2 regions of the Streptomyces sp. NPDC046866 genome follow, and region 1 is predicted to be linked to the other one. Evidence: riboswitches for the same ligand, from Rfam matches in the RefSeq annotation. Region 1 holds a riboswitch; the other holds the start of a gene.

Evidence for each region. A riboswitch is a leader RNA that binds a small molecule or an ion and turns the genes downstream of it on or off. The one in region 1 is predicted to bind cobalamin.
Region 2: linked by a shared signal. The riboswitch ahead of AB0953_RS24290 (energy-coupling factor ABC transporter permease) and the one ahead of AB0953_RS01895 (CbtB domain-containing protein) in region 1 are both predicted to bind cobalamin.

Annotation. Positions count from the first base shown of each region.
Region 1 is NZ_JBEYXN010000001.1:406,718-410,109, reverse strand. Features, by position in the region: gene AB0953_RS01910 (aspartate aminotransferase family protein) at 1-286, shown strand, start outside; gene pucL (factor-independent urate hydroxylase) at 524-1,441, shown strand; gene AB0953_RS01900 (histidine phosphatase family protein) at 1,410-1,904, opposite strand; cobalamin riboswitch at 1,904-2,053, shown strand; gene AB0953_RS01895 (CbtB domain-containing protein) at 2,092-2,304, shown strand; gene AB0953_RS01890 (CbtA family protein) at 2,378-3,130, shown strand; gene AB0953_RS01885 (hypothetical protein) at 3,152-3,392, shown strand, end outside.
Region 2 is NZ_JBEYXN010000018.1:84,179-87,570, forward strand. Features, by position in the region: gene cbiQ (cobalt ECF transporter T component CbiQ) at 1-484, opposite strand, end outside; gene AB0953_RS24285 (energy-coupling factor ABC transporter substrate-binding protein) at 488-874, opposite strand; gene AB0953_RS24290 (energy-coupling factor ABC transporter permease) at 880-1,575, opposite strand; cobalamin riboswitch at 1,603-1,844, opposite strand; gene AB0953_RS24295 (flavodoxin family protein) at 2,112-2,825, shown strand; gene AB0953_RS24300 (hypothetical protein) at 2,876-3,392, opposite strand, start outside.

The DNA of each region.
Region 1 (3,392 bases):
GCACCCCTCGGTCGGGGAGGTCCGGGGCCTGGGCACCTTCTGGGCGCTGGAGCTCGTACGGGACCGGGCCACGCGGGAGCCGCTCGTGCCCTACAACGCCGCGGGCGCGGACAACGCGCCGATGGCCGAGTTCGCCGCCGCCTGCAAGAAGGGCGGCCTGTGGCCGCTCACCGCGGGCAACCGCATCCACGTCGCCCCGCCGTGCAACATCGCCGCCGACGACGTGGCCAAGGGCCTGGCCGTCCTCGGCGAGGCCCTCGCCGTGGCCGATGCGCACACCGTCTGACCTGCACCGTCAGAGGGACGCCCAAGCCTTGGGTGCCCGTTCTCGGAGGATCCGCGCCCTTACGGACACCACGTGAACGTGCTGAAATCCGACAGAGCACCTACGGACCGGGATGCACGTCAGTCCCGGGGCGGTCCCCGGGGGACTGAACGGCGGGGGGCGGGCCGCGGGCCCGCCGGACGCCGGGCGTACGGGATCCAGCCAGCCGGACTCCGCGTACCCGAAGGAAGACAGCGCATGAGCAAGCACGTCCTGGCCCAGAACCAGTACGGCAAGGCCGAGAACCGCATCGTCAAGGTCACCCGCAAGGGCGGCGACGGGTCCTGGCACGAGATCCGCGACCTCAACGTCTCGGTCGCGCTGCGCGGCGAGTTCCGCGACGTCCACCTCACGGGCGACAACACCAACTGCCTGCCGACCGACACCACCAAGAACACGGTGTACGCCTTCGGCAAGGAGCACGGCATCGACTCCCCCGAGGCCTTCGGCATCCTGCTGGCCAAGCACTTCGTCTCCTCGCAGGCGCCGATCCGCGAGGCGCAGATCCGCATCGAGGAGTTCGCCTGGGAGCGGATCCCGGTGCCCACGCGCAAGGAGCAGCACTCCTTCGTGCGCAAGGGCCAGGAGGTGCGCACCGCGCAGATCACGTACAGCGAGACCACCGGCCTCCAGGTCATCTCGGGCCTGAAGGACCTGACCGTGATGAACTCGACGGACTCCGAGTTCCACGGCTACATCAAGGACCGGTACACCACGCTCAAGGAGGCGTACGACCGCATCCTCGCGACCAAGGTCACCGCGCGCTGGGCGCACTCGGCGCTCGCCGCCGACGACGCCGCGTTCGACTGGGACCGGTCGTACAGGAAGGTCCGCAAGCACATGCTGGAGGCCTTCGCGGAGACGTACTCCTACTCGCTCCAGCAGACCCTGAACCAGATGGCCGAGCGGGTGCTCGACAACTGCCCGCGGGTCAACGAGGTGCGGCTGAACCTCCCCAACAAGCACCACTTCCTGGTGGACCTGGAGCCGTTCGGCCTCAAGAACGACAACGAGGTCTACTTCGCGGCGGACCGCATGTACGGCCTCATCGAGGGCACCGTCCACCGCGACGGCGTACAGCCGGTCATCGCGACGAGCGACTGGATCGTGGCCTAGCCGCCGCCTGGCCGGCCGCCTCGGGTTCGCCGAGGCGGAGGTTCCAGCGCCCGGCCCGCCCGGTGAGCACGGTGACGTGGCCGGGCCGGACGTCGAGCCGCCAGAACGCCGTGGCCGGCAGGTCCAGGGCGTGCACCACGGCGGCCCGTACGACGGCCTGCTCGACGACCGCGCGGTGCGTGCCGGGGGCCAGGCCGGCCAGTTCGGCGCCGACGCGGGCGGTCAGGGCGGCGAGGGACTCCCCGCCGGGCGGGGCGTACGCGGGATCGGTCAGCCAGCGCCGGAGGCCGTCGGGATCCTCGGCGGCCACGTCGTCCAGGGTGCGGCCCGCCCAGCGGCCGGTGTCCTGTCCGCGGAGCCCCTCGTACCCGGGGCAGGGGCGGCCGTGGCCGAATCTCACCTGCCGGACGGAGTCGTCGAACGGCGGTGTGACGAACTGAACTCGTACGACGCCGCTCTTCATAAAGGCAGCATAAGAGGGGTACCGTCTCGGACGACAACCAAACAAGACGACGGTACGACGGAAGCCGGTGGAAATCCGGCACGGTCGCGCCACTGTGAACCCGCCCGCGAGGGAGGGAAGTCAGACCCGCCACCGTCGTTGCGAGCACCACTGACCGGGACGCGTGTTCCCTCTGGAGGTACCTGCCATGGCCAACCCCGCCGTGCCCGCTTCGGCCCCTGCCGTTGCCCCGATCTCGCTCTCCGCGCTCGCCCCGTGGGCCGTCTTCGCCGGCATCCTGATGCTCGTCCTGCTCTACCTCGTCGGTGCCGAGCAGGGCGCCACCGCCCTCTTCGAGGGCGACACCGTCCACGAGTGGATGCACGACGGCCGCCACCTGCTCGGGTTCCCCTGCCACTGATCCGCCGGTCCACCGATCCGGCGGTCCGCCGCCCCGGAGGACCGCCGGTCCCCGCGATCCGCAAGGGAAGCCCATGAACCCCATCTCCCCCCGCGTCCTGCTGGTGCGGGGCATGCTCGCCGGCCTGTTCGCCGGTGTGGCCGCATTCCTCGTCGCGTACGTCCTGGGCGAGTCCAAGGTCGACGCGGCCATCGCCCTCGAGGAAGCCGCCTCCGCCGGGCACGACCACGCCGATGAGGGCCCGGTCAGCCGGGCCCTGCAGGCCACGGCCGGCCTCGGCACCGGCACGCTGCTGTACGGCGTCGCGTTCGGCGGCATCGCCGCCCTCGTGTTCTGCTACGCCCTCGGCCGCATCGGCCGCTTCGGCCCGCGGGCCACGGCGGCCCTGGTCTCCGGCGGCCTGTTCGTCACCCTCAACCTGGTGCCGTTCCTCAAGTACCCGTCCAACCCGCCGGCCGTCGGCGACCCCGACACCGTCGTCACCAGGACCACGCTCTTCGTGCTGATGATCGCGCTGAGCGTGCTGCTGGGCGCCGGCGCGCTGATCCTGGGCCGCCGGCTGGCGCCCGGGATGGGCAACTGGAACGCCTCGGTGGTCGCCTCGCTGGCCTTCGTCGCGGCGGTCGGGATCGCGTACGCGTTCCTGCCGGCCGTCAACGAGGTCCCCGAGGACTTCCCGGCCACCCTCGTCTGGCAGTTCCGCCTCGCGACCCTGGGCATCCAGACCGCGATGTGGACGACTTTCGGCCTGGCCTTCGGTTTTCTTGCCGAACGGGCCCTTGTACCCGCCGCCGCCCCCAAGGAGGCTGTTCAGCTGACGAGTTGACCAGTGAGGGGCCGGTGATACATGCAGACGGCGTTCTGCCGGACGGCGTTCTGCCGATGGCGCGGGTGGACCGGCGCGGTCCCGTTCTGGCTCAACTCCGTCGTCCTGCTGCTGGCCCCCTTCACCGCCGTCACGCTGCTGGCCCAGATCGGCATCATCGCGGCCCTGGCCGCGGTCGGCGGCCTGGTGCGCCACCTCTGGTACGGCGACTACGGCCACCCGGCCATCCACCTCGCCGCCGCCCTCATGGGGGCGGCGGCGG
Region 2 (3,392 bases), on a different contig from region 1:
CCCGGTCGAGGGAGTCCAGCAGCAGGAACCCGATCCGGTACATGACGAGCGCCACGTCCACCACGGGGGCCGGGACGCCGGCCCTGGCCAGCCGGGGCAGCACGTCCGAGACGGGGGTGGTGAACGCGAACAGCAGCACCCCGAGCGAGGCCGCCGACGTGCGCAGCAGCAGCTCGACGGCGTGCCGGGGGCCGTCCGGGGCCAGCGAGACCGGGCCCGCCGCCCCGCCCACCGCGAACAGCAGCGGCACCGCCCCGGTGAAGCAGAAGCCGAGCGGGATCCGGAAGGCCCGCCACAGCTGCCGCCCGGCCACCCCGGCCGGCCCGAGCAGCACGGCGAGGGTGGCGGCCGCCACCAGGGGGCCGCCGGGCCAGGGCGGCAGGCATACGGCGGTCACCGTCAGCCCGAGGCCCAGCAGGGCCTTCTCCAGCGGATGGCGGCCGCGCCAGCGACTGCTGTGCGCGGCCACGTCGATGGGCAGCACCGGCTACGACTCCGGGGCCGCGGGGGCGGCGGGGGCGGCCGCGTCACCGGCCGGAGCACCGGGAGCGGCGGCCCCGGCCGCGGCGGCCGCCGCTGCCGCTCCCTGGCGGCGGCCCTTGCGGACGCCGAAGTAGTACGCGAGCACGCCCGCGCCCAGCGCCGCCTGCAGGGCGAAGAGCGCCGACTCCACCTCGCTGGAGGGGGGTTCGTACAGCGGCGAGAACCACGGCTCGTAGTCCGGCTTGAGCTCGGTGATGGCCGCCTCGGCCTGGTTGTCGGAGCCCGAGAACGGCTCCTCCTTGCCGTCGCCCAGTCCCAGCGCCAGCGGCAGCACGGCGAGGGCGGCGACCAGGAGCAGCAGCAGGGCGTTGATCTTCGCGTTCCGGCTCATGCCCGTCACACCGTCGCCTTCTGCTCGCTGCGGCCCGCGGTGAGCTCGGCGACGCCCAGCCGGACCAGGTCGGACTTGCTGGACTGCATCAGCAGCCGCATCACCAGGACGGTGAGCAGGCCCTCGCTCACGGCCAGCGGGATCTGCGTGACCGCGAAGATGCCGCCGAACTTGCCGAGGGCGCCGAGGAAGCCGGTGCCCGGGTCCGGGAAGGCCAGCGCCAGCTGGACCGAGGTCACGCAGTAGGTGACCAGGTCGGCGAAGAACGCCCCGAGGAACACCGACACCATCAGCGGGGCGTCGAAGCGCCGCAGCAGGGCGTAGATCCCGTAGCCGGCCCAGGGCCCGGCGATCGCCATGGAGAAGACGTTCGCGCCGAGGGTCGTCAGCCCGCCGTGCGCCAGCAGCAGCGCCTGGAAGAGCAGGGTGATCGTGCCGAGCACCGCCATGATCGGCGGCCGGAAGAGGATCGCGCCGAGCCCGGTCCCGGTGGGGTGCGAGCAACTGCCCGTCACCGAGGGGATCTTCAGGGCGGACAGAACGAACGTGAACGCTCCGGACGCGCCGAGCAGCAGGGTGCTCTCGGGGTTGGCCTTCACCTCGCGGGTGAGCGCCCGGACGCCGTGGACGACGAAGGGGGCGGACGCGACGCCCCAGGCGACCGCGTGCCAGGGGGGCAGGAAGCCCTCGGCTATATGCATGAGTGGGAGACCTCTCCAGCACCTCGTGGATGGACAACGCGCCCCGGCCGGTCTCCTGGCTCACGGGTCCGATGCCCTGGCTCCGCCTTCCCGGGCGATGCGGATCCTCCCGCGCCGCCCAGTGGCTTCCCGCTGGGGGCACCCCCAGCGGCAGCTGGGGGAGGAGCCGGACTTCCCGTTCACAGTGGCGAGGGCCGCACCGGTCTTGCACCGGTTTCCCGTACACCAAGGCCCGCTGACCCTATTCGGCCGCATGCACCCGAAACAACCCGGCTTCCGGCCGCGCTGACCCGCCGTCCGTTCCGCTTGCGCCCGCCGGGCCGGACTGTCGTACGGGCGGGGGAGGCGAACCGGACCCGCCGCCACGGGAGTTCCCCATCCCGGCGCACGCCCGGCGCACGCCCGGCGCCCTTCCGCTCCCGCACCCCGACGCGCGCAACGGATCCGTACGGCGGGCGCGCGCCCGTACGCCGCCGCGCACCCGTACGGCCGCCGCCCGGTGGCGGACCGGGCCGGCCCCCGCACAGGCTGTCCCCGTGGCTGCCGAACACGACTACTCCGACCTGAGCGCCGTCTACGTCAACTGCACGCTCAAGCGCTCGCCCGAGACCAGCAACACCGAGGGCCTGATCTCCCGGAGCCGCGCCGTCATGGAGGCGGCCGGCGCCCGCACCTCGCTGATCCGCGCCGTCGACCACGACATCGCCACCGGCGTCTGGCCGGACATGACCGAGCACGGCTGGGAGACCGACCAGTGGCCGGTCCTCTACAGCGAGATCATGGCCGCCGACATCCTCGTCCTGTGCGGCCCCATCTGGCTCGGCGACAACAGCTCGGTGATGAAGCAGGTCATCGAACGGCTCTACGCCTGCTCCTCGCTCCTGAACGAGCAGGGCCAGTACGCCTACTACGGCCGCGTCGGCGGAGCCCTGGTCACCGGCAACGAGGACGGCGTGAAGCACTGCGCCATGAACATCCTCTACAGCCTCCAGCACCTGGGCTACACGATCCCGCCGCAGGCCGACGCGGGCTGGATCGGCGAAGCCGGCCCCGGCCCCTCGTACCTCGATCCCGGTTCGGGCGGCCCCGAGAACGACTTCACCAACCGCAACACCACCTTCATGTCGTGGAACCTGATGCACCTGGCGGCCCTGCTCAAACGCTCCGGCGGCATCCCCGCCCACGGCAACCAGCGCTCCGAATGGGACGCGGGCTGCCGCTTCGACTTCCCCAACCCCGAACACCGCTGAGCCCCCCGCCCGGCGGCCCGGCCGCCGGGCGGACGGAGCGGTGGCGCGCCTCAGCAGCACACGGTGCGGTGCGCGACGTCGAGGACGAAGCGCTCGGGGCGGTGCAGCGTGAACGAGGTGAAGGAGGGCCTGGTGTCGAAGGCCGCGCCGAAGGTGACGTACCCCTCGAAGTCGCCGGTCAGGGCCAGGCCCCGCAGTGCCGTCAGGCGGGTCGCGACCAGCGTGGGCCCGTGGTAGCTGCTGCTGCCGTCGTCCCGGTGGGCGGCGGCCGGGTGCAGGCGGATCTGCAGGAAGTGCTTCCCGGCCAGCGGGACGGGCTTGCCGGACCCGTCCTGGACCAGCTTCGGCACGCGGGTGACGGCGACCTCGGGGACGCGGCCCTTCAGGTCGATGACGATCCGGTCGTACGAGCAGTGCCCGGCCCAGCGGGCGTTCACGACGAGCGGGGTCGAGGCGGTGGTGCGCGCGGCGCCGGCCGCGGCGGGGACTGCGGCGGTGGAGGCCGGTGCGGCGAGGGTGATCCCCGCGGTGAGCAGCGCCCCCGTGGCCAGGGCCACGGTCTGCCGG